3 linked regions of the Methanotorris igneus Kol 5 genome follow. The main gene of each other region encodes a partner of the protein of the gene in region 2 in a complex. Links are inferred from orthologs where the notes say so. Each region holds a gene or a part of one and is shown on either strand. Other genes may lie near its edges.

Region 1 (10,979 bases), 620 kb from region 2 along the record:
TTTCATACTGGATTGAATATTGGAATTCAACATCCGAAAATGCGTCTATATGGATAAAAGTGCCTTACATTCCTGCAAATGGGGATGCAATAATCTACATATATTATGGAAATTCAGAGGCAACGAATGAAAGTAATGGCGACGTAGTATTTGATTACTTTGATAATGGATCTAAAGTATCAACATGGAATGTTAATTCTTCTGCTGGAGAAAATCAATCAGATGGAAATCCAGCACCAAGCTATTATGCGTATGCAAATTCCTACATGTATAAGAATGTGAATTTAACAACAAATAAAATAATAACTTTTAATGTAAAAACAAACGGATCTGGGGACTTTTACTTCCTTTGTAATAATACAGGTGGAGGACAAAAGTACACTATAGGTTTAGGAGGTAACTACATATCAGGATTTGCAAACACAACATCATGGACAGTCGGAGATACACCTTCAAATGGTTTTAATGCAATGTCCGACACGTGGTATAAATTTGGAATTGTAATAAATGAAACAAAAGCAACATTATATTATGAACAAACTACGGATAGCAGTCCAGAATTACCTGCTAATACTAATGGGATGTACACTATTTCAAATAATGGTGGATATATTGGATTGGCAGGACATAACGAAACTACTTGGTGGGATAATATAATTATAAGAAAATACACCAATCCAGAACCAACTGTGAATATAAGCAATCAAACACTCATTTACATCTCGCCTTCAAACTTTGTAGAAGATAGCAACTCACCATCGATAATAGACATGTTAGCAGGAAAGAATGAAAATACATGGGGATACGGCATAAAGTTAGTGGAATAAAATTAAAAATATAAAAATAATTTATTCAATTTTTTCAACATACATCAAAGGATAATCTAACTCTTCAATATATCTTAGCCTTAAAATAGCAATAGTTTCATTTACCCTTATTTTTAATTTAACATTTAACATTTCACCAGTTAAGGATACGTATTTTCCTTCTTCAAAGTCCCCAACTATTTTAACCTCAATATCTTCCACACACGGTTGGTTTTTCATTGCTTCTTCAATTGCTTTTTCCAAACTTTCTTTGTTATTTAAGCTCACTGGTGTCCCAACAAATTGATGAAATAAAGCTCCCAAAGTAATTCCTCCCTCAAAAACAGCCCTTTCCCTATCAGTTAAATTTTTAAAGTAGCTCTTAAATACCTCACTTTCTTCCAATTTTTTTATATTTGCCATAAAAATCCCTCCTTTTTATCTCTAAAAACTACATTTTATTGTTTTTCAATTTTATAAATTTTTAACTCGGATTTAAAAAAGGTATAATGTTTATATATGATAACGCTATAGGAATATGTGTAGCACTTTTAAGTTATCAAAACTTTAATAAATTAAATTAATACAATCATACTAATGGTCGACCAAAAAAAGGAGCTATAAGTATGAACGTGAAAAATTTAGAAAAATTGAAAAAATTGATGGAATAAAGGGTATATTTTTGATAAGTGGGGGGGAGATATTGTATATGATTGGAGTTCTCAAAATTTGGACGTAGTTGGGATTTGTGCAACAGCATTAAAGATAACCAAAGATATCGAATTATTAATAAAATATAATGGGAACTTTAAATTTTTGGGTGTTGGGACAAGCTTTGGTGAGATAATTATAAAAAACATTGATAATTACATTTTAGTAATGATAATCGATTCAAAAATTTAACTTAAAATGTAATATTGTTTTCAAATCTCAGCTTCAAAATCTTCGTAGTTGGTATGATGTTAAGTTAATTTTACAGTCTTGTATTTCAAATTCTTAACGCACACAGCTATTTTAAAAAGTTTTGTTATTGAATATTTTCCCACTCTTTTTTAAACATTTCAAAACATAAATTTAAGACCTCTTTTATAACATCATCCTTATTTTTCTTCTTTTTATCATAAGGTGCATTTAAACCCGCCGCTTCTGCGTGACCTCCTCCTTCTCCTCCAAGTTCTTTCCCTATTTTTTCCATTAAAGAGCCAAGATGAACTTTTTTTGAGACACTCTTTCTACACCTTGCACTAACCCTTATCTCTTCTTCTCTTTTCCTAACTGCTACAACAAATGCAATATCTGCCCCTATACTAACAATGGTTTTTGCAGATGATGCTTCATGGGAACTTACATGAGACAAAGCAACAGTAATGCCATCTACCTCTCTAATCTCCATCCTACTACATGCCTTTAAATGAGCCACTCTCTTACTCTTATCACTCTCTTGGGATAAGAGATAGAGGATTTTTTGGAAACTTATGCCTTTTATAAGCCACGCCAATATGCTAAATGTCATTTCATTTGCAAGTTTTAAGTGTTTTGTGTCATACAAAATTCCACACAATAATGCAATCCTTATATTTTTTGGAGGATAGATGCCAAGTTTCCTAAAAATTTCAGAGACAATTTCGCATGTGGATGGCGATTTTTCATCAACAATATAAAATTTACATAAATTAACCAAGTTTGTCTTTTTGTGGTGGTCAATTAAAACAACATCACACTCCTTTAACTTATCCTCATCAACGCTCAACTGGTTTGTTGATGAAGTATCTACCAAAACAACTGTTTTTGGTAATTTTGGGTATTCAACTATTTCAACTTCTTCATCAACCTCTTCCAAAATATTTCTTGACAGTTTGCTTATAGAATTGGCTGATATTCTGAAATTCCCAGATGGATTTAGTGTTTTTGCAAGATACTTCAATGCAATGCTCGCCCCTACAGCATCAGGGTCTGCATTGTGGTGGCATAAAAATAGAATTTCGTCATTCTTTAAGAATTTTAGTAGATTCTCGATGTTTTCTTGGAGCGGCTCCATGGTAGTCACCAAAAAATAAAGTCGTTATATTTTTAATTTTATTGGGTTTGTGTTCATATAAAGCAAAATGGCCCAATATTCAAAAAATTTAAAATGAATAAAAAAAATAAAATAAAAAAACAAAAATAAATAAAGATAATAATTAAAACAAAATTTAAGCTTAGAAAAACTTAAATTCTTATTGTGCTGCAGTGGATGCCATTGCCTGCTGTAATTTTTCTTGCAACTCGCTTAATCTTTTTTGCATTTTTTCTTCTTGTTTAGCCAATGTTGATATTCTCAATTTTAAAGTTTCTAATTTCTCTTCTAATTCTTTTTTAACATCTTCCTTATTTCTTTTGACAAAAATGCCCCCAGCCATTTTATATACTTCATCTCCTGTAGCTTTTCCGAGTTCTTCTAAAGCTTTTTCAATCTCTTTTGTTTGCACTTCTATTTGCTGTTTTTGCATAACAATCATTTGTAATTGTTGTTGAAGTTGTTGGAACTGTAAAATTTGACTTTGTACACTTGGTGGCAATTCCATACTTTCACCCAAAATTATTTTTTGATTTGTTTATTTATCTTTATGTTTAATGGTTAAAATAGTTTATCCTTTACAGATTTTATAGATATTATCTGAAACTTTTATCCACCTTAAATAAGAATATAATGCCGCTCTTAAAATACTTAAATCTTCGGCAAAAATCTGAATGTTTAAAATATTGGCATTTAATTGCATATCTGCTTTTGATTTTATTTGAGATTCTAAATGATCCAATAGTATAGCTTTATAAATAACCTCGGCTTCCTCAGGAGAATCAAACTCAATCTCCAGGCAAAAAGAATTTATCTTTGACATTTTTTCCCATTTTAATATTTTCATTATTAATTTATTTAACATCGATTTTATCAAATGTCTTTATAGATTTGACTCTTATTAATGGTCCAACTTTTCTATCATTCTTATAGAACTGGATGGAGAAAAGAACCATTTTGTTTTTATCTGTTGGTGGATTGCGATATTTAACCTTCTCAAAACTCATAACAAAATCACTATCCTCTACAAATTCAAATCCATAATCTAAAAACAAATTACAATATTCCTTTGTATTTTCAGTGTATTTAACTGCCAATCCGTTATCGTTAGTCACCCTTTCTCCACAAACTTCTTTTTGTAATTTAATTGATATAAACATTGACAATATTCTATTCCTTAAAACATCATAGATTTTTAACTTTCCGGGATTTCCCTTGAATTCCTCAATGATGATAACTTTGTCGTAATACTCAAAAATCTCTCTTAAAGGAGTTTTTCCTCTTGTTAGATATTCAACATTTAAAGCCCTGGCCAAATCATTAGCAAAACTTCTTGTTCTTTGGGAAGGTTTTCTTGATGTGGTTATTATCATATTGTTCATATTACCTCGCCTTTACTAACTTAACTGTCTTAGGCCTTAATTTTATTAGGATTTTACTACTACAGTAAGGACATTTTGCCTTTGAACCAATTTCATCCAAAGTTACAACTTTTTTACAATTTATGCATTTATACTCTGTCATACTTCCCCACCGCAAAATAACATTATGGAAAATTTTAGTTTGGAAGAGAAAAAAGTAGTTAAGTTAAATTTATTTAGATTTCTCTTTTCTTGCTTTCAATTACTCTTCTAATTGCCTTTGTAACGACTTTACCTGCACCTGTTTCTGGAGTGTAAGCTCCTCCGGCAATTTTAGCTCCACATTTACCGCACATCCAGATTGAAGTACTTACTCTTCTTAATTTTTGGAATCCGCAAACTGGACACTTGTATTTTTTCTTTGCTTTTATTTCAACATCTCTAACTCTTACTCTAATTTTTCTACCGTATCTTGCACCAAATCTTCCTGCTGGCCCAACTTTCTTTGTGTGACTAAATGCCATTACTACCACCTTTTAATTCTTTTATCTTTGTTTTTTGTTTGTTTTTATAAGTCATATCTTTTTAGGACTTTTGTTTGAACATTTCCTTTTGTAACTTTATTTAAATGAGCGTAAAACTCTGCTTCAATACCACTTGGAATTTCTATAACAACAATTAAAGAACCGTCAGATTGCCACTCTTCTTGTTTTACAGTTCCATATTGATGTAGTATGTGATATGCACTTCCCGCAAATTCTGCAGGGATTTTAATAGCAACATCCCTTTTTTCAAATTTGATTGGTAATATCTTTCTAAGTTCTTTTATTATACGTGGCAATTGTTCTTCAGCACTCTTGTAAATATCTATGTTAACACGAGCTTCTTCCAAAGCTTTTTCAATCCTCTTAGGTGGATGTGGTGTGTCAGTTTGTGGATTTATAGTGTTTTTTGCAATTAAAGATATAATTTGTTTCTTTTTTTGTTCTTGCATCTCTTTTCTTTGTTGAGCAGTAAGTTGGACATGTCCCTTTAATATAATTTGTTTTGCAATTTCTTTAACATCTGTTGTACCAAAAACTTTAAGCAGTGCATCTTCTGAAGCCTTTTCCCCTTTTCCAGAATCTTTATACACGGCCTCAATGGCTAAAATCTCGGAAATGTCTATATCTTGCCCTTCCTTAAGTTTTGCAGCTAAGTAAGGATCTACCAATATTTCAAACTTTTCTCCATGTGATTGGTATCTTGCAATAACAGCCTTATCTACGGACACCATAATAATCCCTTCTTTTTATTTATATATCTTTCTATCAATACATGATATTATCAAAACATATATTATTAACACTGCAAACAAAATACAAAATATAGTCGTGTGCGAAATTTTTTAAACGTATTTACGCATTAATGAATTTTTAAATAATCTTTATTCTTCCTTAAAATATACGGCAAAACCTAAAAGGTTTTGCCAAAAAATTGAAATAAGGCATAAATCTTTATGACTTTGTCAATAGCATATTTCCAATTTCTAACGCACACGACTATAATAGCAAAAAAACATAAAACGGAAGAGATATTTAAAGTTGGCATGTAACTGTTTGTGTAATTCTTTTCATATAATTGGGCATAGTAAAATCTTTGAAAGAATAATAAATAAGTATAAAATTTAAATCAAACCATAATTTATGCCTTCATTTCATTGATGGCTGTGGCTATTATAACGCAACGACTATAAAATCATGGATTAAAATCAATTTTATTCTTAATATTGAACATTATTTAATTCAAATATTTCATAATTTATTGTGGATTTTCTTCTTTTTCATTATTTTCCTCAGTGTTATCTCCGTTTTCTTCTTTATTTTCTTCTTCCTGTTTTTCCTTTTCTTTTTCCTGTTTTATTTTTTCTTTAACTGTATCCACTAATTCTTTAATTTTCTCGTATGGAATTCTTTCCACCATCTTTTCATCATCTTTTATAACAACCATATCCACATTTTCAGGTTTCAATTCCTCTGTTGTTTTACTCAACACATATATGGCTAACTCCATAGCTTCTTCAATAGTTAGGTTTTCATTGTACTTTTTCTCTAAAATTTCCATTGCAATTGGTCTTCCAGAACCTATTGCTGTTGCTTTGTATTCAATTAAAGCTCCACTTGGGTCTGTTTCAAATAGTCTCGCACTGTGCCTGTCAATTCCAGCAATTAAAAGTGCTACACCAAAAGGTCTTGCCCCCCCATGTTGTGTATATGCCTGCTTTATATCGCAGATTTTTTTTGCTAATGCTTCAACAGTTATCGGTTCTCCATAAGTAACTCTATTTATTTGTGCTTCAATTCTTGCTCTATCAACTAAAACTCTCGCATCTGCAACTAAACCTGATGTTGCTGCTGCGATGTGGTCATCAATTTGGAAGATTTTTTCAATTGAACTAATTTCAATTAAATTACTTGTTATTCTTCTATCCACTGCTAAAACTACTCCGTTTTTGCATTTTATTCCAATTGCTGTAGTTCCTCTTCTTACGGCTTCTCTGGCATATTCTACTTGGTATAACCTCCCCTCTGGGCTAAATACTGTAATTGCTCTGTCATAAGCAGATGCTGGAACCATTTGCATACTTTTACCTCCAATTATCTTAAATTCACAAATTTTTTAAATTTGTATACTATTTAATATTTTTGAAGAAAATCAATTATTAGCATTTCGTTTGTATTTTGTTTTTCACCAATTCATTAACCAAAAAACAAATACTGTTTGCTTAATAATATTTATAACTATATTTTAACTTATTACTGTATTTATAGATAGTGGTTTTTAAGTTTTTTTATCTCTTATTTTTATATCGTATGTGTTAGTTTATGACACAACCTTATCATAACATTTATATATGAGAAAATTCTAATAACCATTAGAGATTTTAATGTCAAACCTTCATGGTGATGGCTATGATACCTGTTAACATATCTGAGGATGCATTGGAATTTATTAAGAAAAAATTGAAGCAGGCAAATGCCGACTCCATAGTTATATACTTTGCAGGATTCGGTTGAAGAGGGCCTAAATTTGGAGTAGAGATTATGAAAGAGCCCCGCGAAGGAGATGAACTGGTCTATGATGGTGAATTTAAGATTTACCTTGACAAGATAGCAAAAGAATTTTTAACTGAGGTAAATTTGATATTGAAGAGGTCTTTCCTTCGCGGGGAATATTTAGCAGTTAAAGGTTATGGTGGAGGGTGCTAACCCGAGAACCCTAATGGGATCGGGTTAGTTATAGTTGTGTGCGTTAGAAACTGAACATAACTTTAATAAAATTTATAAGGCATTAAATACTCAATTTCAAAATTTAAAGGAGGAAAAATGACAACTTAAAATTTTATAAGTTTTTATAATAAGTTTAAAAAAATTCGCACACAACTATAAAAACCCTCCACAGTTTTAATTATTTTTATTTAATCTTTTGTTTTTGCTTTTTTATTTATTTTTTATCTATTTTTTCAGTATTATCAACGCATCACCTACACAACATCCTTTTCCATCTTCTTTTACAAACACAGGATTCATATCAATCTCCTTTATCTCATCATACAGTTCCATCATTACTCCAAGTTTTACAATTAAATCAACTATGGATTTAATGTCCCTCTTCGGTCTTCCCCTAACTCCTTCCAATATTTTGTAGGATTTTAATTCTTTTAACATTTCATGGGCATATTCCTTTGTTATTGGATATATTCCAAATGAAACATCTTTTAATACCTCAACAAATACCCCTCCTAATCCAGTCATTACAACAGGCCCGAAAATCTCATCCCTCTTACCACCAACAATTATTTCCAATCCATCAACAAACTCCTCAATCAAAACCCCCTCAATAACTCCATCAATCCCATGATCTTCAAAGTACCTCTTTGCATTGTTGATAATTGTTTCATAAGCTTTCCCAACATCTTGAGGGTTAATAATTACACATCCAGCATCTGACTTATGCAATATATCTGGAGAGACAATTTTCATAACTAATCTACTGCCAAGTTCTTTTGCATATCTTATTGCTTCTTCTTTATTCTTTGCTATGTATCCTTTTGGAACTGGAATACCGTGGAGTTTCAAAAATTTCTTTGCAGTATATTCATTTAAATTAGTAAATAATTTTTCAATTGTCTCTTTGTTATTGTCTTTTATTTCTTCAAACTCTTTTCTAATTTTTTCCAAGTATTCATCCCAATCTTCTTTTGTTTTCATTTTGCTGTATTTGTAGAGGTAAGATAATGCCTCGATCCCTGCCTCAGGAGTTATGTAACTTGGAATGCCATTTTTTCTTAAATAACTTTTTGCTCCCTTTATTGAAGCTCCTCCAACAAAAGACGTTACGATGGGTTTTTTTATGCCATTCTCTCTGTAATATTCTTTTAATTTCACAATTTCTTCAGCAACCTCCAATGGCTTCGTCATCTCTTGGGGGGTTAAAATAACTAACAACCCACTTACATTTTTATCTTCCATTAAAGTGCTAACTGCATTTTTATATCTCTCTGTATCTGCGTCCCCTATTATATCAAGTGGATTACTTATTGTTGCAGTTTTTGGGAGTTTTTCTTTTAGTTTTTCTTTTGTTTTCTCCTCAAAATTCGCCAACTTCACACCATACTTCTTGCACATATCTGCGGCCATGACTCCAAAGCCACCAGCATTTGTAACAATACCAATTTCATTGAACTTCATTAGTGGTTGTGTTGAAAAGATGTGCATTAAATTCACAAGTTCCTCAAATGTATCTGCCCTTAAGATCCCCCCTTCTCTAAACGCCGCGGAGTAAATCTCATCACTTCCTGCCAAACTTCCAGTATGGGAAGATGCTGCTTTAGCCCCCTCCTCAGTTCTTCCACTTTTTAATGCAATAATGGGCTTTACTTTCGATAGTTTTTTTGCAACACTCAAAAACCTCTTATCCTTTAACCCCTCAATATACAAAACCACAACTTCTGTGGTTTCATCAGTCATTAAATATTCCATTAAATCACTTTCTTGGACGTCAATTTTATTGCCAATGCTCACGATTTTTGAGAATCCAAGGTTCAATAAAGGGGAGATATCCAATATTGCTGTTAATACAGCACCACTTTGAGATATTATGGATATATTTCCTTTGTTTGGGAATAATTTCCCAAATGTTGTATTTAGATTGCGATAGGTATTCATTATACCAAGGCAATTAGGTCCAATTGTTGCAATATTGTATTTTTTTATAATTTTTTTCACTTCTTCCTCTAACTCATAATTTCCAACTTCAGAAAATCCAGCAGATATTATAACTGCCCCTTTAACCCCTTTCTCCCCACATTCTTCCATAACCTTTGGAACAGCCTGGGCGGGAACAACAACTATTGCCAAGTCAATCTCATCGTCTATATCTAAGACAGATTTGTAACATTTTAGCCCAGAAATCTCATCATACTTTGGGTTTACTGGATATAGCTTTCCATCAAAAGACATGAGGTTTTTCATTATAGAATAGCCAACCTTCCCCTCTGTTTTTGATGCTCCTATGATAGCAATTGATTTTGGATTAAAAATCGCGTCAAAATTTTTCATTTTCCCCCTCGAAAAACCATTGAAAATTTACTATTAAAATTTTTTGTATTCTGATTTTTATAGTTTTAGTTTAGCATATGGTAGAAAATTTCACAAACGATTGTAGTTAAAGATTTATACCATCAACTCGATAAATAAATCTTGTATTATTTTAAATTTGGAGTGTGAAAACAATGATAATTTTTGTAGAAGACAGGACAAGTGAGCATAAGGTTGTAGGAAAGTTAAAACCACCACTTTCATTTGATATGTATTTGACTTATCCCCAACTCTATGGATATTCTACGAAATTAACATGGAGATATGAGGGGGATGACGTTTATATAACCTACTTTGAGTATGTGGAAGATGATAAGGTATACTTTGGAAAATTAACAATAGAAAAAGATGAAGAATCATGTACTTTTACGATAAATGTTGATGACTATGGAGAAAAATCCATTGAGATTTTGAAGTATGCACTTGAAGATTGTATAAAGGCAATAAATGTTCTCTGTAAAAATTACAAACTTGAGTTAGATACCCCATGGTGATGATATGGACAATTTAGAACTTTTTAAAATCTTAACTAAAAAAATAAAAGAAAAAGACATCATTTCTCCAAAAGAAATGGAAATAATTGACAACAACTGTGAATATCTTGGAATTTCAAGAATATTGTTGATGGAAAATGCTGGGAAATGTGTGGCTGAGGAAGTTAATAAATTTAAAGTAGAGTTGGGAGAAGTGCCTATATTCATCTTCTGTGGAACTGGAAACAATGGTGGAGATGGATTCGCCGCTGCAAGGCACTTGGGCAATTGCAGTGTTATACTCCTTGGCAAGGAAGAAAATATAAAAACTTATGAGGCGAGAGAAAACTTCAAAATTTTAAAAAATCTTGCTGAATTTGGGGATATCAGTATTAAAAATGTCACACATCAAAATGAAATTCTTGAGATTTTAAATGAAATAGAAAATTTAGATAAAGCCATCATTGTTGATGCAATGCTCGGAACTGGAATTAGAGGAGAACTTAGGGAGCCATACAAAACAGTGGTAGAGAAATTAAATGAGATAAAGAAAAAGAATGACAACATAAAAATCATAAGCGTTGATGTTGAAACTGGAGATCTAAATGCTGATAAAGTTATTACTTTCCACAAAAGAAAAACTA
Region 2 (11,179 bases):
AAAGTTGTTGATGTAAACTCAAAAGAAAATAAGGTTGTTTATGAAAAAGATGGAGAAAAGTTTGAATTAGATTACAATTATCTTGTTCTTGCAACAGGAGGAACACCATTTGTCCCTCCAATTGAGGGGAAAGATTTGGAAGGAGTATTTACAGTTAGAACTGTTGAAGATGGAATGAAAATTGATGAATACGCTAAAAAATCAAACAGTGTTGTTGTTGCTGGTGCTGGAGCTATTGGATTAGAGATGGCCTATGCCTTCAAAAAGAGAGGTTTGGATGTTACAGTTGTAGAGATGGCTCCGCAGGTATTGCCAAGGGCATTAGATCCAGATATGGCTGAGAAGGTTAAGGAATATTTGGAAAAAGAAGGAATCAAGATTATTTTAAATAAGCCAGTCGAGAAAATCGTCGGTAAGGACAAAGTTGAGGGTGTTGTTGTTGATAATAAAGTCATTGAGGCAGATATGGTTATTATGGCTACTGGCGTAAGACCAAATATCGAATTGGCTAAAAAGGCAGGATGTGAAATTGGAAAATGGGCAATAAAAGTCGATGAAAAGATGCAAACCTCTATTCCAAATATCTACGCCGTTGGAGATTGTGTTGAAGTTGTTGACTTTGTAACAAAACAGGTGACAATGTCTCCATTTGGAACCACCGCAGTAAGGCAAGGAAAGGTTGCAGCAAAGAATATAGTTGGAATAAAGGCAGAGTTCAATCCAGTTTTAAATGCAATGGTTTCAAAAATAGGAGACTTGGAAATTGGAGGGGTGGGTCTAAGTGCTTTATCTGCAAACCAAAATGGCATTCCAATAGTTATTGGAAGATGCAAAGCACTAACAAGAGCAAGATACTACCCAGGAGGAAAACCAATAGAAATCAAGATGATTTTTGATAAAGATAAAAGAGTAGTTGGATGCCAAATCGTTGGTGGAGAGAGAGTCGCTGAGAGAATCGATGCCATGTCAATAGCAATATTCAAAGGGGTTAAAGCAGATGAATTAGCAAATATGGAGTTCTGCTATGCCCCACCCGTCTCAATGGTAAATGAGCCATTGGCTCTCGCTGCTGAGGACGCTCTGGAGAAGTTTGATTAATCCCCTTTTTCTTTTTTTATTTTAGTGGTAGGAATGGAAAATGATGAATTCACTGAAAAAGAAATAAAAAATTTATAATTATTATGTTTTTATGTTAATTTCATCATCACTACTATATATTATAGTTCTATCAGTTACTGCAGGTTTATGACTTCTTCATCAATATAATGAAATTTATAAATCTTATAACAAAATTTTAGGCAAAAATAATAAATTAGCAAAATTATGAAAAGTGCATCATCAAAATAGACAATCAACAAAAAACTGATAATTAATCCAAAAAATTAATATTAAAAAAGAAAATTGTTGCAATCCCTAAATTGGATTGCAACCGTTTAATGGGCTTTTGCAAAATTAAACGCCCAAAAAAGACCTTATTTGAACTGAATTTCTATTTGAACTGAGTCTGGTATTTTGACTTTCATAATGTGTCTTAATGTTCTTTCATCTGCTTCAATGTCAATTAATCTCTTGTGTATTTTCATGTACCATCTTTCATAGGTCTCAGAACCTTCTCCATCTGGTGCTTTTCTTGTTACAACTTTCAATACTTTTGTTGGTAATGGTATAGGTCCTGATATGTCAACTCCTGTTTTTTCTGCAATTGCTTTTATTTGCCTACAAACTTCATCCAATTCTTTGTGGTTTGTACCACTCAATTTTATTCTTGCTTTTTGCATACTCATCCCCCTTCATTTTTTAAGTGTTTAAAAAGAGGTGTAAATATAAAAAAATAAAAAGAAAAGAGGAAATTAAGCTAATTTATTTGTTTTTTGCTTTAACATCGATTGCCATACCTGCTGCGATTGTCATACCCATATCTCTGATAGCGAATCTTCCGAGTTGTGGGATTTCTTTTACGTTTTCAATAACCATTGGTTTTGTTGGTCTGACTTTGATGATTGCAGCATCTCCAGCTTTAATGAAGTCTGGATTTTCTTCTATAACTTCACCAGTTGCTGGGTTCAACTTCTTCAAGATTTCTGTGAATGTACATGCAACTTGTGCTGTGTGTGCGTGGAAGACAGGTGTGTAACCAACTGTAATGACTGTTGGGTGTTGTAAGACAACGATTTGTGCTGTGAATTCTTCTGCAACTGTTGGTGGGTTGTCTGGGTGTCCACAAACGTCTCCTCTCTTAATATCTTTCTTACTGACACCTCTTACGTTGAAACCAATGTTGTCTCCAGGCTCTGCTTGTGAGATTTGTTCGTGGTGCATTTCGATGGATTTGACTTCTCCTTGAACTCCTGCTGGTTCGAATATAACTTTGTCTCCTGGTTTCAAGATACCTGTTTCTACTCTACCAACAGGAACTGTACCGACCCCTGTAATTGAGTAAACGTCTTGGATTGGGATTCTTAATGGTAAGTTTGTTGGTTTTTCTGGTGGGTTGAATTTGTCTAATGCTTCAACTAATGTTGGTCCATTGTACCATGGCATTTTGTCTGATTTTTTAACAACGTTGTCTCCATGGTATGACGCAACTGGGATAAAGTCAATGTTGTCTGGGTTGTATCCTAAGATTTTCAATAATTGTTCTGAGAGCATCTTTTTCATTGCTTCGTAAGCTTCTTGGCTGTAGTTTACAGTGTCCATCTTGTTAATTGCAACTGCAATTTGGTTGATACCTAATGTTCTTGCTAAGAACATGTGTTCTCTTGTTTGTGGTTGGATACCTGTTTTGTGGTCGTTTACGTCAACGACTAATATAGCAGCGTCTGCTTGTGAAGCTCCAGTAATCATGTTTTTAATGAAGTCTCTGTGTCCAGGACAGTCGACAATTGTAATTTCGTATTTTGGAGTTTCGAATTTCTTGTGAGCAATGTCGATTGTAACCCCTCTTTCTCTCTCTTCTTTTAAACCGTCCATAACGTAAGCAAACTCGAATCCTGCTTTACCTTTTTCTGCAGCTTCTCTTTTTAATTTTTCTAAAACTTGTGGGTCAATTGCTCCACTGTCGTATAAGAGTCTTCCAATTGTTGTTGACTTACCTGCGTCAACGTGTCCAATGAATGCAACGTTTAATACTGGCTTTTGTTTTGCCATATTCCACGACCTCCATTTTTATTTTTTAACTTTTACTTTTTTCTTTACTTTATTTAATTATTGTCATTTATAGCCATATAAAAATGTAAGTAACAGTTCACAAAATTAGAAAATAATTTTATCATTCGGAAAAATTTGGTAAATAGTGAATAGTAGGAAGTGGTATATATATTTTATGGTGGGGTATGGTCGTTTGCGGAATTTTTGTAAGTTATTTATAGTCGTGTGCGGAATAGTTGAATAACCTACGGTTATTCAACTTCCCTGCAACCGAAGGTTGCAGTGGATTTTTAAACTTATTTATACATTAGTGAATTTTTAAATAATCATTATCCTTCCTTAAAATTTGAAATAAGGAATAAATCTTTAAGAATTTACCAATAGTTCATTTCAATCTCTAACGCATACGACTATAATCACAATAAAATTTTGAAAGAAGTTAGGATTATGTTAAAATTCAAATAGAGCACAACCTATTTTTAATTATTCAACTTTCAATCCCTTTCTTTCTCTTATTTGTTTTATTAATTGATCCTGTAATTCAGGCGGTACTTTTTCGAATCCAGCAAACTCTATACTCCAGAGACATCTACCTTGGGTAGCTCCCCTAATTGCTCCAGCGAATCCAAACATCTCTGCAACTGGACATTTTGCTTTGATAATTGCCATGTCCCCTTCTTGCTCCATATCTAATATTTGTCCTCTTCTGTTGCTGATTTCTCTTATTGCGTCTCCCATGTAGTCTTGTGGTGTGCTGATGAATACCATTTGCATTGGCTCTAATAATACTGGTTTTGCTTGCATTATCGCATCTCTGATACCAAACCTTACTGCTGGAATTAATTGTGCTGGACCTCTGTGGATTGCATCTTCGTGGAAGATAGCATCTACTAACTTAACCTTAACTCCTTGACATTTTTCTGCTGCTAATGGACCGTTTCTTACCGCCTCTTTGAATCCTTGTATAATTAATTCTCTGGATTCGTCTAAGTGGATAATACCTCTTGTCATGTTGATTAACATGTTTCCTTCATAGATGGACATTACCCTCTTAGCTTCTTCTTTGTCCAATCCTGCCTCAACTAATGCTTTCTCAACTTCTGGTGTTGTTCTCTTCTTGAAGTCCTCATCTTTAATTTTACCTTCTTTGTATGCTTGTAAGACACTCTCTTCTAATGGTTCAACAACGAAGTAGAGTTTGTTGTGTTTGTTTGGTGACTTACCTTCAACTATTGGTGATTGTGTAGTTACCGTTTCTCTATAAACAACAATTGGGTTACCTACTTCAACCTCAATTCCTGCATCTCTTCCAATTTTTGTTTTTGTAATAACTTCAATGTGCAATTCTCCCATACCGCTGATTAAGTATTCTCCAGTTTCTTCGTTAATTTCAACTTTTACTGTGTTGTCTTCTCTTGCTATTTGTCTTAATACTTCAATTAATTTTGGCAAGTCCTTGTTGTTCTTTGGTTCAATAGCAACTGTAATAACTGGCTCACTAACGTGGGTAATTGCCTCAAATGGTGGCTCAATTATGTTGTTTGGTGAACAGATCGTTTCCCCTGCTGTTGCCTCTTTTAATCCAGTAATAGCACAGATGTTACCTGCTGAAACGCTATCTACTTGTATTCTTTCTGGACCCATGAAGACAGAAACTTGCTGAGCCCTTGCTTTTGATTTTGAAGTTACTAAGTAGATTTCGTCCCCTTGTCTTAATCTTCCACTGAACAATCTACATGCTGAAACAGGTCCAGCGTGTTTGTCCATGATAATTTTTGTAATAACTCCTGCCAATGGACCGTTTGGATCACAGTTGAGCATTGCTTTACCAATTTCTGAATTGAGGTCTCCTTTCCAGATGTTTGGAATTCTGTATTTTTGTGCCTCAACTGGGTTTGGTAAGTGCTTAATAACCATGTCTAAAACTACTTCATGCAATGGAGCTTTTTCAGCAAGTTCTTTTTGTTTGTCTTGTTCGCAGTATTCAATAATGTCTTTGAATGTTATTCCACTCTTTTGCATGAATGGAACTGAAATTGCCCAGTTGTTGTATGCTGAACCAAATGCAACACTTCCATCCATGACGTTAACAAGCCATTTGTCTTTGAATTCTTCTGGAGCCATTTTCTTAATTAAGTTGTTTACATCGGTAATGATTTTCATGAATCTGTTTTGTAATTCTTCTGGTGTTAATTTTAACTCGTTGATTAATCTGTCAACTTTGTTGATGAATAAGACAGGTTTTACTTTTTCTCTCAATGCTTGTCTTAAAACAGTTTCTGTCTGTGGCATTACACCTTCTACTGCACAAACGACGACAATTGTTCCATCAATTGCTCTCATTGCTCTTGTAACGTCCCCACCGAAGTCAACGTGCCCTGGGGTGTCGATTAAGTTAATTAAGTAATCTTTACCTTCGTAGGTGTGAACCATTGAAACGTTTGCAGCGTAAATTGTAATACCTCTTTGTGCCTCTTCCTCATCAAAGTCCAATGCTAACTGCTCTCCTGCTAAATCTTTTGAAATCATTCCTGCTCCAGCCAATAAGTTATCGGATAATGTTGTTTTACCGTGGTCAATGTGAGCACAAATCCCAATGTTTCTAATTCTGTCGTGTTGCTCCATTAAGGTTTTAATTTTTTCAATCATCTTTGCTCTTCTACCCATAATCTCATCCCTCACCTAATTATTTTTACTTTTTGTTTTGTTGTTTTTTATTTAGTATTTTATTTGGATTATAGACATAGTTTTAAATTTTTATTTTTTATTTTTGAGATAAAAGAGTTAATTGAAAAAGCTAAATTGGAAAAATATAAAACATATTGATTATCTTGCTGATTGAGCAACTCTTTCTGTTTCTTCTTTTTTCCTGACAGCGAAGCTTCTTTGAATGTCTCCTTTTGCAGCAGCAATTATTTCTTCTGCTAAGCATTCAGCAATGCTCTTTTTGTTTTTGTGTGATGCCTGCCATGCACCTAATGCGATGTTTCTTAAAGCAATATCTAATCTTCTTGATGGTGATGAGTCAACAGATTGTAAGTAAGTAATTCCACCATAGGAGATTCTTGTTGTTTCTTCTCTTGGACCAGCGTTTTCTAAGGCATCAACTAAAACTTGGATTGGGTTTTGTTTTGTTCTTTTTTCAATAATTTCAAATGCTTCTTCAACAATTTTTAATGCTTTGAGTTTTTTTCCAGTGTTGTGTTCCTTTCTCATTATTTTGTTTGCTAATCTCTCAACAATGCTCATTTTAGCTTTATCAAATTGTTTCTTTGTAAATCTACCTGCTGTGTGTGGAACATAAATTGGTGTTAAGTTTATGTATCTTCTTAAACTTGGATCTCTAACAACAACCTCTGTAGGATCCCACTTACCAAATATTTTAATTTCTTCCAACATCTCACCCCAAATTTATCTTTTAACTTTTTCTTGTCTTCCTCTAACGAGCTCTCTTAATGAGTTCTTACCGACCATAATGACCTTATATTTAACTCCTGGAATGTCCCCTTTTGCTCTTGGCCCTTTTGGTCCCCCAATACCTTCAATAATAACTTCATCGTGTTCATCAATGAAGTTTATAGCGTGGTTTCCTGGACAGAATGCTGTAACAACTCTACCGTTTTTGATTAACTGAACTCTAACACACTTCCTAATAGCAGAGTTTGGCTGCTTTGCCTCTAAACCAACTTTTTCAATAACAATTCCTCTTGCCATTGGAGCTCCTTCTAATGGGTCATATTTTTCTTTTAATCTCAATACTCTTCTGACATAGTTGTAGTCATGCCATCTACATTTCTTTCTTTTCAATCTTAACTTTCTTCCAGCAAATTCCCCTCTTGGTGATTTACTTCCTGACATCTTCTCACCATTTTACGATTGTTTTTTAATTTTAATGTTTTTTAATTTCTTATTTTTATTTTTAGTAGTTCCAATTATAACTTATATTCATGTTCATCATTTAGTTTCATTTATATATTTATTTATTGAATAAGATTTGGTTTAATATCTATTGGTTTTCTTCTGTTGTTGTGTTTGTTGTTTCAGTTTGTTGTTGTTCAGTATTGGTTTCTTCAGTTTTAGTTGCTTGAGCTTGCATTTCTACTGATTCTTTGCTTGTATCTCTAAGTACTTTTTTACCCCCAAATCTTTTTCTGAATGGCCTCCTTCTATTTCCTACAATGACCCTTATATTCTTTACGTCGGTGTGTCTTCTTGCAATTTGCACAGCTCTTTCAATGTTTCTTCCTCTGTTTCCAATAACTGCTCTTCTAAATTTAGGATTTATTCTTACATATGCTATTAATTCCCCATTAATTTTTTTGAACCAAACGTCTTCCAATTCTATTGGAGCAAATATATTTTTGATGAATTTTTTAAGGTCTGATGAATATTCTATGATGTCAATCTTTTTACCAAATTTCTCCATGGCGGTTTTTACGTTTTCTCCACCTTTCCCAATTGCTGCACCTATATCTCCCTCTTTAACAACAAATACAATCCTATCATCATCACAAATACAATCGATGACAGTTGCACCGCTTAATTTTTCAAAATAACCAATTTTCATAATTTCTTCTGTTGTTAACCTAACTTTCATTAAATATCACCTGAATTTCCTTCTTTTATTAAACTCAAAATATTTGAGTTCCCTTCTTCGAGGACAAGAAGTGCAGCAACTGGGAAAGGTTTCCCACAGATAGCCCCTAATTCTAATGATGTTACATTGTGGGTATAAACTGGAATATCTGAGAGTTTTGCATAGTATTTTACATCCTCTTCAAGTTCTTTTGGACAGTTACCAGCAATAATAACCAATTTACCTTCTCCGTGTTTTATGAATTTTATTGTTCTTTTTGAACCTAATATAACTTTTCCAGTATCAACCGCAGTTCTAATTGCCTTATTTATATCCATTTTCACTCCTCCTTCTCATTTTTTACTCCGGAGGATTTTTCCTCCAAAATATTTTGTTTGATTTTAAGCGTAAAGGTTTTGAATGTGTTGGTTATAATAGTTCAAAGTTATTTTTATACTTTTTGTATACGGACATGATTTTGAAATGTCATTTTAAAACAACAAAAATGGTTTAAACAACAGTTAGAATATATCAAAAAATAAAAGAGTTTAAATATATTAATTATCTCTATCTTCGGCAACCTTATTATTTAAGTTAGTAGTATTTATACTTTTACCCTCTTCATAGTCCCTATCAATATACAACTTAACACACCCAGTTCCTAAGTAGATTGGCTTACCTACAATAACGTTTTCAATAACTCCCTTCAACTCATCTTTATAACCCCTAATCGCCGCAGTATATAAATGTTTAACTGTCTCCTCGAATGCCGCCCTCGCCAAGACAGATGCTTTTTCTCCACCGACCCCATGCCTACCTATTGGCTTAACTTCCCCATCTGCTGTCATAATATCTGCCACAAGCATCAAGTGCCTTATATCAACATCAAGACCCTGCTCTTCCAAGGTTGATTTCATCTCATTTATAATTGCATTCCTTGCTGCCTCAATTCCAAGAACTTCCTGAATCTCTATAATGTTGTTTGTTATAGTTCTTGTTTTATCTACACCCTCAATTTTAAAGACCTCTTTCAAGTTAGAACCTTCACTGTAGAGAACGTATTCATCCCCTTCTTTTTTAATTATAACCCTTTCAATATTTGGCACTCCTTTCAACTGCACAGACCTAACTTTTGGCAATCTCTTTCTTAAAGTTTTGAGAGATGGGTTCTTTATTTTTAAATATAACTTATTTCCATCAACCTCAATTTTTAATTTCAACTTTTTCTTAATTGCGTCAACAACATCATCTATGGTTAAATCCCTACTCCTTAACCTATCTTCATCCAACTCAATGGTTATACACTCCCTTATTAAATCAATACTGACACTTTTGGAAACTGTATCGACGGTAGTACTCTCAATTTCCTTTGCGACTTTCTCTGCTTTTGCCCTATCGTATCTATAGTCCTCCTCCAAATAAATTGTCATCATTGGTGTTGATGGTTCCTTTCTCGCATCAACAATCTCAATCATCCTTGGCAAACCAAGAGTAACGTTAAGTTCCGCGACTCCCGCATAGTGGAAGGTTCTCATCGTGTTGTGTGTGATCAAACCTTCGGCCGTCGTGAAAGTTTCCAGACCTTCAACGCTTAAATCATAGACATAGCCATCGTAGTTGACTTCCTCTATCGATACTATTTCATCCCAGATGACATCACTCTCTACGGCTTTTCTAAGAACCTTCAACTCTTCCAATTCAACGTTTTTCGCTCTAGCGAGCTCTTCAAGTTTTGTAAGATGCCTTTGCAAGGTAGTTCTTCCTATCTTCTGCTTTCTGACAAACTTCCTCGCGTAGTGCAACGGATATCCGAGCTTTTTAGAGGCATCTAAAAGTGCCGAACCTATCGATGGGATCACGTCTATTAGATCGTACGTGGTTTTAGATTTCAGCGATTCAACAAGTTTCTCAAGCTTCCTAGCCTTTTCTGGAATGGAGGAACCTATCTCCTCTGCAAACCTCTTAGCGTACCTGTAGGATATCTCGATTCCGTACTGTCCCTTTACCCTTCTCTTAACGCAGAATATTCCGAACCTTGTTAGTAACAGGGCTATTTCGTCTATCAGATCTTTGGATGATGAGAACGCTCTAATCGTCTTTCTTTCAACGCTTACACTTCCGTCTCCGTCGAAATAACCCTGCAATATACCTCTGACGAACTCCTTCTCAGCGCTAAACACGAAGTCTGGAATCTTCTTCTCCTCTGCATTACTACCAAAGTTCTGGACGAACTCACTTAGAACTGAAGAGTACAACCTTATGTCATGACTCTTTGAAAATCCGCTGTGGTTATCGTATTCAGCCGTCTTAATACCAAGTCTCTCCGCCAACTTTCTGACTATTTCGATGACCTCCTTGTTTGTATTCGAGATCGACACGAAGTATTTCGTTGAATAGCCGTCTGCTAGGTATATACCCAAGAAGTATCCGAGGTCGAAGTCCAATTCGAGCTTTCTATCAATAACCTTACCGTTGATCGGCTTTATTGAATCACCAGAAACTGGATAGCTGACGAACTCAGCTAGGTCGATTGCGGATATGCAGTTCAATGGCATGTACCTTATCGCCGGAATCCTATCTCTAACCTTGAGCTTTCTACCCTCTATGGGCACTACTTTATTGTTCTGCCTGACGACGAACGAGTGATAAGGAGTTGCGGTGATTACTCTTCCAGACCTCGTCTTAATCCTTATGAGTTTCCCGCTGAATCTGTGCCTTATAACGCTTGTAATTCTCTTCCAGTGGACTTTTTCGTCCTGATCCAGGCTCAGTGCGTAGACATCTACTGGCAAATCGCAGATTTCATGAACTCCCTGCTTAACGAATCCAAATTTCTCTATGCATTCATCAACAAATCTGCCGATCTCAACTAATCTGACGTTCTCTCCTTCCTTAATTACGATCTTCTCATCATAGGGCAAGGACATCTGAGTACCTGGCTCACCAATGGACTGTGCTGCAACAACCCCAACAGCTTCCCCTGGTTCAACAAGTGTCCTCTTATAAGCTTTAACTGTCTCTTCAATAATTTCATCAATAATTTTTTCATCCGTTATGTTCTCTTTTACAAGTTTGCTTACCAATTCCTCTTTTAATGAAAGTGGCAACTCCGTATTTTCAACTTTTTTCTTAATCATTTCCGCTAACTCCATGTTACCCACCGATGAAAATTATTTGACAAAATTGCCCCAATTATTCTTCATATTTTGCCTTAACTTTGGTTATTATTTTGTCAATATCAACTGCCTTACCATGGTCTGCTTTTGATGGATCTACTCCATCTTCTCCATAGACAAATTGAATTATTGTTCCTCTTGAGTCTCTTACAGTTCCATCATACTCTGCCCTTAAATCTTGGAGAGCGTTAATTAATCTTCTCTGCATGTAACCAGATTGTGCAGTTCTAACAGCCTGGTCAACAAGACCTTCCCTACCTCCCATTGCGTGGAAGAAGTA
Region 3 (10,805 bases), 560 kb from region 2 along the record:
TGTTCATTTGGCAGATGATGGAGATGTGGGGAAGATTTTAGATTTCACAGCAGGAATTTGCACTGTTTCTGAAGCAATAAATGTTCCACTGGTTGCTGGAAGTACTTTGAGAGTTGGAGGAGATATGGTTTTAGGAGATAGGATGGTAAGTTCTGTTGGAGCTATTGGTGTTATAAAGGAGGGAAAACCGACAGCAAGGAAAAGGGCAGAGGTTGGGGATGTTATTTTAATGACTGAGGGAAGCGGTGGAGGAACGATAACAACAACCGCCCTATATTATGGCATGTTTGATGTGATTTATGAAACATTAAATGTGGATTTCTTAACGGCATGTAAGAGTTTAATTGAGAGTGGTTTAGTAAATCATGTGCATACAATGACAGATGTGACCAATGGAGGTTTGAGAGGAGATGCCTATGAAATTTCAAAAACCGCCAATGTTTCGTTAGTTTTTGATAAGGAGGTGGTTTATAAGCAAATAAATCCAAAAGTTTTGGATATGCTCAATAAGTTGGACATAGACCCATTGGGAGTTTCAATCGATTCTCTCCTAATCATTGCACCAGAGGAATATGCCGATGAAATAAGGAGGAAGGCAAAGGCAGAGATTGTTGGAGAGGTTAGGGAAGGAAATGAAAGCTATATTATTGATGACGGTAAAAAAATCCCGTTAGTTCCTAAGTTTAGGGAGGCAGCATATACACCAGTTAAAAAGGTTGTTGGGGAACAAAAACCAGAGGACTTTGAGGAGATGAAAGAAAGAGTTAGAAAAGCATGCGATGAGGCAATTAAAAAGAAAGATTTTGTATTGAAGTTGTTGAAAAAGAAAAAATTTATTTAAAAAATTAACAACCAACTAATCCATAACCTAAAAAACCTTTTCTTTTTTAAATTTTTTTAAATATTGATTTATTTCATCAGAAAAAATAGAAAATAAAAAAGCATTTATTTAATTCCCAATGCTTTGTTTGTTTTTTCAATAGATTTCATGTTGTCTTCTTCCATTTGGAGCATTGCTCTTATACAGTCAATGTTTTCTGGTACAACGTCACTTTCTTGGTGCACTGCTTGCATTAAGAATACTTCATTGTCAACGACATTAACGCTTTCTTCCCAAATTGCAATCTCATTTAAGTCATATCTCATTCTTCCTAAGTCCCTTGCATATTCAATAATTGTTGCTGTTGAATCAAAGCCCTCTGATGCCTTAACTGTTATTATTCTTGGTGTTTTTTCAATTGCATCTAAGATAGCATCTCTTGTAGTTCCTGTTGTCTCTACCATCAATGTGTGCATGTGCATCAATGTTGTTGGAACTACAACAGCAGAAGTTAAAATCTTCCCTTCAAACTTAGGAACTACTGAAACTACATCAGGCCCGTGGTGGGATGGAACTGTTGGTGGGTTTGGAACGATTGCATTGATTGGACCTCTTTTTGCATCGTTAGGGTCTGCTCCTCTCCTAATTAAAACAACTCTTGCTTTAACAATATCTGTAACTGAATCAATTGCATACAATGTCCTACACAACCCTGTTGTGTTACATGATACAACTCTAACATAGTCCTTTCCATAGCATCTATCATAACTCCACAATGCGTTGAAGTTGTCCTCAACATACTTTGCCTTTTCTCCCCCTTGCAAAATAGCCTTTACTTTGTATTTTTTGTAGATATTCTCTAAGTTGTCCTTCCCAATTCCACCAGGAGCACAATCGACAACTATGTCTGCATCTTCAATTACATCAAAAATAGTCCCCTCAATTTCAACCCCTTTTTCTTCAAATAGTTCCTTTCTCTCTGGAATTGCTGCGAATAATTTATAACCCTTCTCAACAGCCAATCTTGCTTCAAAATCTGGTTTTGTTTTTGTAACTCCAATTACCTCCATATCATCTTGCTTTGCAACTGCATCAGCAACTCTCTTACCTATTGAACCATATCCGTTTATTAATACTTTAACTGCCATTATACCACCACTCTTAAACAATTACTCTTAAACAATCAAAAATCAGTATAAAACTAAATCCAATTTTATAACTAAAATTTGTTGAACTTCTATATATAACTTAATATAACTTAACTATAACATTAATTATAACCAAATAGCAACAATAATAGTTAGTGATAAAAGGTATTAAAATCAGGTATTGAAATTATAGACAATAAGTTTTACCATGAAAATAATGACATTGGGATACATATGAAAGAAATCTTAAATAAAATACAGGAATTAAGGAAAAAAGACAGTAGTAACTTCAAAATCTTAGGGGAATATATAAAAGATCTGGATGAGGAAAAGTACAACTACATAATATTTAGGCTCAAAAAGCAAATAGAAATTGTTGAAAAATATAAGCCAAAGGTTAGACCTGCAATAGATCCTATGGTCTCTATGGAGTTGGGTGTTTATAGGAGATTGGATGACTACGAACTTGGAAAACTTCTGAATTACCCAGAGTGCTGCATAAAATCCTTTGCTGAGGATTTTAGAATAGGAATTGACAGTGAGCACTTAAAAGAAGCGGAAGAAATAAAAGAAAAATTCAGTAATGCTTATGCGATAATTTTGCCATCTGGATTCATACCATGCAGTTTAAAATGTGAAAAAAGTTGGAAGAGGAATTTAATAGCTGTTGTAACAGAGGAGGAATATTATAAAATTTTAGAATTGGAGAGGAAGCTAAAAGAAAAACTTCCACATTTCCATGGGGCATATGATGAATACTATGAAAAAATAATACTTAAATAATACTAAAAATGATGATAAGGTGAAGTGGTTAATATGTATATAATTATAGCAGGTATTGGTAGGGTCGGCTACACCCTTGCAAAGTCGTTGTCTGGAAAGGGTTATGATTTGGTTTTAATAGATATTGACAAAGAAAAATGCAAAACTATCTCTGCAGAGCTCGATGCCCTTGTTATACATGGGGATTGCACAAAAACAAAAATTTTAGAGGATGCCGGCATTGAAGATGCGGATATATTTATAGCAGTTACTGGGAAGGAGGAAATAAATCTAATGAGTTCATTAATTGCAAAGGATTATGGTGTTGCAAAGACAATAGCAAGGGTTAGTGAGCCAGAATATAAGGATGTTTTTGAAAGGTTGGGTGTGGATGTTGTTATAAGCCCAGAGCTTGTAGCGGCAAATTATATAGAGAAACTTATAGAGAGACCTGGAGTTGTTGATTTGGCAATTGTTGGTAGGGGAGATGCAGAGATTCTTGAATTGGTGATACCTCAAAATTCAAAGGTTGCAAATAAAAAAATAAAGGACTTAGGAAGACCAAAGGATTACTTGATTATTGCTGTTTATGAGGATAAAGAATTAAAAATTCCAGATGGAAATACCGAATTGAAGCCAGGAGAGAGGATTTTAGTACTTGTCAAGTCAGATTCTGTAGATGAGATAAGAAAGTTTTTTACAGAGTAAAAATGTCAATTAGGTTATTTTATTTTTAATTAATTTGTTTATTAATTTATTTGGATATTTAATCATTAGTAAAAAATAAATATGAGGAACAACACTATGGAAATTGTAAAGTTTGTTCATAATTTATGACTTATATTTAACAATAAATGAACAAAAATATATATTATGTGTATTTATAATATTTGAATTTTTTTATATTTTTTTATTTATATAATTCTAAATATCAATATAGACAAATAATAAATTCACCAAATCTCAGGTGAAAATCTTGAGAGTAGGTATAAACTCACAAGCTGTTAAAGAATTTAACAAAAATGGAATGGTTTGGGCAAAAGATGTAGAGTTAATTGAACTATCTCTTGCAGAAGTGGATTTTATTAATGATGGAAATCATGTAATTAAGTTGGCAGAAGAGCTTAGTGAAGAATACAATATTAGATATACAATTCATGCACCTTATCAAGATTCACCACTAAAATCTACGCGTATTAAGTTTACAGAAATAAACAATAAAAATATTAAGATAATGGAAAGAGTATTGGAGCTATCTTACAAACTTGGAGCAGAATGTGTGGTTATTCATGGCGGAGATGTCTTAGGTAAAAATTCAATTAAAAATGTAATAAAAAATCTTAAAGAAGTATGTAACACATCAAAAAATTATGGAATCACCTTAGCTCTTGAGAATGTATTTACAAATGAAAAAGGAATTAAACGTGCAGGTGAAACTCCAGAAGAACTTCTCTATATAGTAGAGAATGTAGGAAAAGATACCTTGGGTATAAATATAGATATTGGGCATGCATATATATCATCACAGATGCACAATATTAACATAGAAGATTATTTTGAAACTCTAAATGGACATGTAATTCATATTCATGCACATAACAATGTAGGACTTTGTGGTGAGGTCTGGGATAAGCATTTGCCTATCTTCAATGGAAAAATAGATTACACCAAATTGCAAAAAATGTTAAAGACTAAAAATATAATCCTTGAAGTCAAAAGTGGCTCCAGAGAAGAAGTTTTAGATAGCTTAAAATTTTTAAGTGGTAAAAAATGTAAAAAAACGTAAAAAATGAAGACAAATAATCCATATAGCTATTTTTCTTACATGGCTATGCAATTATAATTTCAACATCATTATCGTCTTCTTCATCATCATTATCTATAATTATATTGTCTTCATTTTCTTTAGCATATTCAACATCATTAACAACATTAACACTTTCATCTCTATTTTTATCATCTATATCAATATCTTTTCCTCCAATTTCAAAAAACGGTTTATATTTTATTTTTATTGTAATTTCTCCTTCTTCTATGTCCTTATTATAAGGAATTTCTATAGACTGAACTTCTTCAGATAGCAACTCTAAGGTAATATCCCCTTCTTTGAGTTTGGATGATTTAATATTTATATAGGATATAATAATGCCCTTCGGATTCTCAAAGGTAATCTTTATCTTGTCCATTTTATCCCTTCTTTCCAGTTATGATTGTTATTGGATTTTTTGCCATCATCATATATCCTATGCTTATTTTTTTCCCATAAGAGACGGATACATTTACCACTTCAACGTTGTAGTTGTATTTTTCTAATAGGGATATGACTCTTATAGCATTCTCCAATACAATAGTATTTGCAACGATGTGCTTTATCTCTTTTTTGTTTAGGGTTTTTATTATCTCTTCAATATCCTTTGTTCCCCCAATAAATGCCTTGTTAAAATCAATATCATTTAAAATTTCCTTTGCGTTGCCTTTTATAACTTTGCAGTTTTTTATCCCAAATTTTTTTAGGTTTTTTGTTGTGGTCTCTATGGCTTTGTCATCAACATCTATCGCATAAACAAATTTGCATCTTTTTGCAATTTCAACAGTCATCCCCCCACTCCCACAACCGATATCAACAACAACATCATCCTTATTCAGCCTTAATTTTCCTATACTAACTGCTCTAATCTCTTCTTTGGTTATTGGGACACCTTCCACTCTTATAAATTCATCATCAGGAATCATATTTTCACCAAATTTAAAAAATTTATATACCAAAAAATACAAACTAAATATATAAAATAATTTTTTAATTTGGTGAATGTTTAACAATGTTTAATATAATTAGGCGAAAACTCCTGCGGAGTTTTCGCTACTCGAAGCTTCGCTTCGATTAGGCGAAACTTTCGGTTTCGTTGCTCGAACCTTCGGTTCGATGGATATAACCGCAATAAATTTTTAAGGGCTATACAGGCTATTTCAAATTTTAAGGAAGCTATTCGAAATTCGTGAATATATAAATAAATTAAAAATCCACTGCAACCTTCGGTTGCAGGGAAGTTGAATAATCGTAGATTATTCAACTATTCCGCACACGACTATAACTTCGATGAATGTTTAACAATATATCTAATTTAAATGAGATTAGATAAATACCATCCAACTACAAAACAGCTAAATATTAAATATTTTGCATTTGGGGAGGGGAGATATTGCAATCACTAAGGATATTTAAGGTTATGGGCATACCAATCGAACTTCATATAACTTTTATTTTGTTACTAATTTTGGTTTACTTCTTATGGGGACTTGGGGGGCTTATTTTGTATAGCCTACTCTTTACTTCAGTTGTTTTGCATGAACTTGGGCATTCATATATTGCCAAAAAATATGGGGTAAAGATTGCAAAAATCATGCTTTTACCAATTGGTGGCGTGGCAATGATGGACAAAATCCCAAGGGAGGGGGAGTTTAAAATAGCAATTGCTGGACCTTTGGTTAGTGTTACGTTGGGAATTCTGCTTTTGGTATTTTCAAATTATGTGGATTTCAATGTAAGTGGATATCCATTATTTAAATCAATTGGATATTTGAATATACTGTTGGGAATTTTCAACCTTCTCCCAGCATTTCCTATGGATGGAGGAAGGATTTTAAGGGCTACATTATCAAAAAAGATAAGCTATATTAAGGCAACTAAAATAGCATCTACAATTGGCCAGTATTTTGCATTCATGATGCTAATTTTTGGATTATTGAACATGAATATTATTTTGATATTGATAGCAATCTTCATCTACGTTGGGGCTACGCAGGAATATAGGGCAGCGATATTTGATGAAGTATTCAAAAAGATAAAGGCAAAAGACATAATGACAACAAAAATAATCCACGTGCATCCAGAAATGAGTATTGACGAGTTCATTGATTTCATGCTAAAATACAGACATTTGGGTTATCCAGTAATTGAAAATGGTAATTTAGTGGGCGTAGTTACAATTAATGACATTGCAAATGTCGAAAAATCTAAAAAGATTAGGGACGTTATGAAAAATCCAATAATAGTTTCTCCGGATGCAGATGTTTCTGAAATTTTAGGTAGTATGGATGAGGAGGATAGGGTTTTTGTTGTAGAAAATGGTAATTTGAAGGGATTAATTTCAAAAACCGATGTATTGAGGGCATTGAGAATTCTTGGCTTAAAAGAGGGATTTTAGTTATGATACATTCAAATTAACAAATATACTTTCTGAAAATAATAAAAATAATTAAAATAATTAAGGATAACAATTAAGATATAAGGATATAAAGAAAAAATAATATTATTCTTCTTTTTTGCCACTATTTTTCCATTCAGTATAACCACATCTTCCGCATGCGTATCTGTTTAAGTGTTCAGCCATGAAGACACCAGGGCCACATTTTGGGCAGAATTTCTTTAATCTAACAACTTTGTCCCCTTCAATTTTGTAGTATTTGTATTTTTGTGTTTTTCCCATTATTCTCCCTCCGCAGCAACTTCTTCTTCAATTTTGTTCTTTTCTAAAACTGATTTCTTTTCAACCATGTTCATAATTTTTTCGTCGAAGTAGAGTTTTGCATAACCTCTTGCCTCTTGCTTACCAAATTCTTGGTCAATTCTATCTATAATAAGCATGTTTTTATCAACATTTAACATTGCAGCAAGTTTTAACTTGACGTCCTTTATTGTTGGTGTAGCTCCTTCAAATGTAACTATGAACCTAATTTCTCTTCTGCTTAATAATGGGTTTTGCCTATCTGATATAATCTTTATTTCCATGCTATCGCCTCTCCATCATTTTTAGTATTTCGTCGATTTGGTTCTTTAGCTCTTGTGTAATTTTCAAAAAAACAATACCTTCATTAGGTTGGCCATATAAAACAATAGTGTTTTCGGGAAAATACTTGATGACAGGGATGACCAATAGATCCTCTTCCCCTTTTACTAATAGTGCGATGTCCTTATCATTTATGTTTGCTAAGTATTTAATTTTTTCGATGGCCTCATCTGATATACATCCGGGAGGATTTTCGACTTCAAAGGTTTTTTTAAATTTATGTTCTATATCTACCTTAATATCCCTTTTTGTTTTTAAATCAAAAATCGACAAGTTTGGAATAATGCCCTTTGATAATAAGGTTTTTGTGGTAATATCACCAACAGAAACAACCTTTCCATTTATTGGAGGTAGTTCTTTATATACTTTTCCGAAGGGTTTTTTAAGTAATTTTCTAAGTTCATCTGTTAATATATACACGCTCACTCATCCTCCCAAATGTATTATTTTGCACTTAATGCAAACTTCCCCTTTACATCAATCTTTGCCTTCTTTGCAATCTCTGATTTTAATGGGTCAAGAACTATTAAGAGCCCTCTCCAATTTTCAGTTGTCTCTCCCATGCATAGTGGGCATCTTTCTTCGTTTGTTAGATATTTGCATTTTAGGCATGCCCTCATACACTCACCTGCAATTCCTTTTAATGTAAAAAATAAAAATATATTTAAACTCCTTAGTAACAGGCTTGATCAATCAGATGAAATCTTTCAGATTAGATAAAAATCCTTTCCAGATTTTCATTGCTAAAAAATCTGGTTTTAATTATAGTTGTTTGCCAATTTTATACGGCAAAACTTTGTTTTGCCATTTATTTTTTAAAAGGACGATAAACCAATTGTAAAATTCCAAATAAAGGTTAATTACTTCATATAATTTAAATAAAGTTTTCGTTCATTTGTAAGGCAAACAACTATACATTCCCAAACATTTCAGTTCAGAATGAATGGAATACAGTCGTGTGCAAATTTTTTAATTGTTATTTAAACCATAACTAATTTTAAATATTATTGGGTTATTCGTTTGATTGTTGGGATTTTTTCTTTTCTTCTTCAATCCATTCTAATTTACCCAATCCTGGTTGTCTCATTGTTAATGCTATTTTACTACCTCTTTTTCTTTCTTCTCTTAAACTTATTGCCACAATTCTTGCTCTTACTCTATCTCCAATCTCCAATACCTTACCAGTTTCTTTACCAATTATCGCCTCTCTTTTTGGGTCGTATGTTACATAATCATCCATAATTTGGGAGATGTGAATGAGCCCATCAAGAGGCCCCAACCTTACGAATGCCCCAAATTCAACAATATCCACAATTTCCCCTTCAACAACTTCATGCAACTCAGGAATGTAGATGAGAGCATCAAAAACTACTGGGTGGTATGCTGCTCCATCGCCATGAATGATTTTTCCTTCACCGATTTCTTTCACATCCACAATTGAAAGGATAAAACCAATGTCTCTATCCAAAATTCCCTCATATTTTTCTCTTAGGATGTTTGTAATGGTCTCCTTTAGTGGTCTTCCAAACATGTTTGGAGGGACTCTAATAACGTCAGAAATTGTTAAAATTTTATACAAATGACCACCTCGCACTTATTTTTGTTAAAACTCCAAAACAGGGGTAATTTGATGTTATGCATAAAATAGAACAATAAAAGTTAATATAAACAAAAAATAACATAAAACACTATCACGTATATTTTATCCTCATCATATATAAACCTAACTTTATAATTTAACATTATCTAAAAACATTAAGGTAACATAAGATTTAATATATACCTTACATCATTAAAGGATACCCACATAATTGATAATCCATATTATGATAATTCATAAGACTAATCCAGATTTTTGAGGGTGAAACGATGAGTGAAAAAATTGCAGTATTGGCATATTCTGGAGGATTGGATACAAGTTGCTGTTTGAAGCTATTGGAAGATCATTATGGATACAAGGTTGTCTCTGCATGTGTTGATGTTGGGCAACCAGAGGAAGAATTAAAAGAACCCGAAGAAAAGGCAAAAAAATTGGGAGTTTTGGAGCATTACACCATTGATGCTAAGGAAGAATTTGCAAGAGATTACATATTTAGAGCAATTAAAGCAAATGCAATGTATGAGGGTTACCCATTATCAACAGCATTGGCAAGACCACTGATTGCATTAAAGATCGTTGAACTCGCAAAGAAAATAGGTGCTGAAGCAGTAGCACACGGCTGTACAGGAAAAGGAAATGATCAATTTAGATTTGAGACTGTAATTAGAATAAAAGCACCAGAATTGAAAATAATTGCCCCAATAAGAGATCTAAACTTAACAAGAAAAGAAGAAATTGAATATGCAAAGCAAAAAGGTATCCCTATTCCAACTGAAAGCAAATCATTCAGTATTGATGAAAACTTGTGGGGTAGAAGTATTGAAGGTGGAGTTTTAGAGGATCCTATGGTTGAGCCACCAGAAGAGGCATTTGCTTGGACAAAGAATCCAAAAGAATGTACTGAGGAAGAAATAGTTGAGATTGAATTTGAAAATGGAGTTCCAGTTGCAATAAATGGGGAAAAATTAGAACCAGTTGAGTTGATAAAAAAAGCAAATGAAATTGCTGGAAGAAATGGCGTTGGAAGAATAGATATTATTGAAGATAGAATCATTGGCTTAAAATCAAGAGAAACCTACGAGTGTCCTGGGGCAGTAATGTTGATAACTGCACACAAAGCACTTGAACAGTTGGTATTGACAAGGGATGAGTTAAGATTTAAGGAAATTGTAGATAGCCTCTATGGAGAGTTGATTTATAGGGGATTGTGGTTTGACCCGTTGAGGGAAGATTTAGATGCATTTATTGACAAGACACAAGAAAGAGTAACTGGAAAGGTTAAGTTAAAATTGTATGCAGGAAGTTTGAGAGTTATAGGAAGAGAAAGTCCATATGCATTGTATTCAGAAAGCTTAGTATCATTCGATGACAAGGAATTAGACCAAAGAGAAATTATTGGAATGGTTAAATACCATGGATTACAAGCAGCATTGTATGAGAAAGTTAAAAACAAACTACAAAAATAAAATAAAAAATAGCAAAAACAAACTAAACAAAAAACAATAAAAATTGTCTTATTTTAATTTTAATTTAAATTTTCTATAATCATTTTTTAATTTCAACAAAATAATAGACCATCTATTAAATTTCTAAAGTTAAAAAAATAAAAAAAGAATCCAAAAAAAAAA

What was found.
Region 1: METIG_RS07800 (region 2) and METIG_RS04745 share a complex: the UniProt entries of both Methanocaldococcus jannaschii proteins name them as parts of the RNA polymerase complex. The link is inferred for Methanotorris igneus Kol 5 from one-to-one orthologs.
Region 3: METIG_RS07800 (region 2) and METIG_RS05150 share a complex: the UniProt entries of both Methanocaldococcus jannaschii proteins name them as parts of the RNA polymerase complex. The link is inferred for Methanotorris igneus Kol 5 from one-to-one orthologs.

What each region holds. Positions count from the first base shown.
Region 1 is NC_015562.1:955,339-966,317, reverse strand. What follows is about bases 2,817-5,717. They hold METIG_RS04745 (DNA-directed RNA polymerase subunit P), read right to left. Parts: upstream 4,387-5,717; coding sequence 4,246-4,386; downstream 2,817-4,245. Other genes in these bases: METIG_RS04735 (ribosome assembly factor SBDS), read right to left, coding at 4,792-5,499; rpl37A (50S ribosomal protein L37Ae), read right to left, coding at 4,460-4,747; METIG_RS04750 (ribosomal biogenesis protein), read right to left, coding at 3,717-4,244; METIG_RS04755 (KEOPS complex subunit Pcc1), read right to left, coding at 3,434-3,709; METIG_RS04760 (prefoldin subunit beta), read right to left, coding at 3,023-3,370. In the rest of the region: METIG_RS04775 (DUF2341 domain-containing protein), read left to right, coding at 1-827; METIG_RS04770 (dihydroneopterin aldolase family protein), read right to left, coding at 849-1,229; more of METIG_RS04765, read right to left, coding at 1,834-2,816; psmA (archaeal proteasome endopeptidase complex subunit alpha), read right to left, coding at 6,024-6,845; acs (acetate--CoA ligase alpha subunit), read right to left, coding at 7,718-9,823; METIG_RS04720 (hypothetical protein), read left to right, coding at 9,997-10,356; METIG_RS04715 (bifunctional ADP-dependent NAD(P)H-hydrate dehydratase/NAD(P)H-hydrate epimerase), read left to right, coding at 10,361-10,979. UniProt on the Methanocaldococcus jannaschii protein: DNA-dependent RNA polymerase (RNAP) catalyzes the transcription of DNA into RNA using the four ribonucleoside triphosphates as substrates.
Region 2 is NC_015562.1:1,585,103-1,596,281, reverse strand. What follows is about bases 8,079-11,179. They hold METIG_RS07800 (DNA-directed RNA polymerase subunit A''), read right to left. Parts: upstream 10,876-11,179; coding sequence 8,281-10,875; downstream 8,079-8,280. Other genes in these bases: rpoA1 (DNA-directed RNA polymerase subunit A'), read right to left, coding at 10,916-11,179. Outside these bases: METIG_RS07840 (NAD(P)/FAD-dependent oxidoreductase), read left to right, coding at 1-1,098; rpsJ (30S ribosomal protein S10), read right to left, coding at 1,473-1,778; tuf (translation elongation factor EF-1 subunit alpha), read right to left, coding at 1,861-3,147; METIG_RS07825 (elongation factor EF-2), read right to left, coding at 3,631-5,814; METIG_RS07820 (30S ribosomal protein S7), read right to left, coding at 5,974-6,546; METIG_RS07815 (30S ribosomal protein S12), read right to left, coding at 6,559-7,005; METIG_RS07810 (NusA-like transcription termination signal-binding factor), read right to left, coding at 7,154-7,744; METIG_RS07805 (50S ribosomal protein L30e), read right to left, coding at 7,744-8,061. UniProt on the Methanocaldococcus jannaschii protein: DNA-dependent RNA polymerase (RNAP) catalyzes the transcription of DNA into RNA using the four ribonucleoside triphosphates as substrates. Forms part of the jaw domain.
Region 3 is NC_015562.1:1,016,617-1,027,421, forward strand. What follows is about bases 7,374-10,100. They hold METIG_RS05150 (DNA-directed RNA polymerase), read right to left. Parts: upstream 9,157-10,100; coding sequence 8,590-9,156; downstream 7,374-8,589. Other genes in these bases: METIG_RS05135 (30S ribosomal protein S24e), read right to left, coding at 7,374-7,519; METIG_RS05140 (GTP-dependent dephospho-CoA kinase family protein), read right to left, coding at 7,521-7,997; spt4 (transcription elongation factor subunit Spt4), read right to left, coding at 8,021-8,197; METIG_RS05155 (argininosuccinate synthase), read left to right, coding at 9,447-10,100. In the rest of the region: METIG_RS05090 (AIR synthase-related protein), read left to right, coding at 1-841; METIG_RS05095 (type II glyceraldehyde-3-phosphate dehydrogenase), read right to left, coding at 946-1,968; METIG_RS05100 (DUF483 domain-containing protein), read left to right, coding at 2,203-2,751; METIG_RS05105 (NAD-binding protein), read left to right, coding at 2,785-3,438; METIG_RS05110 (sugar phosphate isomerase/epimerase family protein), read left to right, coding at 3,707-4,516; METIG_RS05115 (hypothetical protein), read right to left, coding at 4,560-4,916; precorrin-6Y C5,15-methyltransferase (decarboxylating) subunit CbiT, read right to left, coding at 4,918-5,463; METIG_RS05125 (CBS domain-containing protein), read left to right, coding at 5,931-6,935; METIG_RS05130 (30S ribosomal protein S27ae), read right to left, coding at 7,041-7,217; more of METIG_RS05135, read right to left, coding at 7,217-7,373; more of METIG_RS05155, read left to right, coding at 10,101-10,643. UniProt on the Methanocaldococcus jannaschii protein: DNA-dependent RNA polymerase (RNAP) catalyzes the transcription of DNA into RNA using the four ribonucleoside triphosphates as substrates.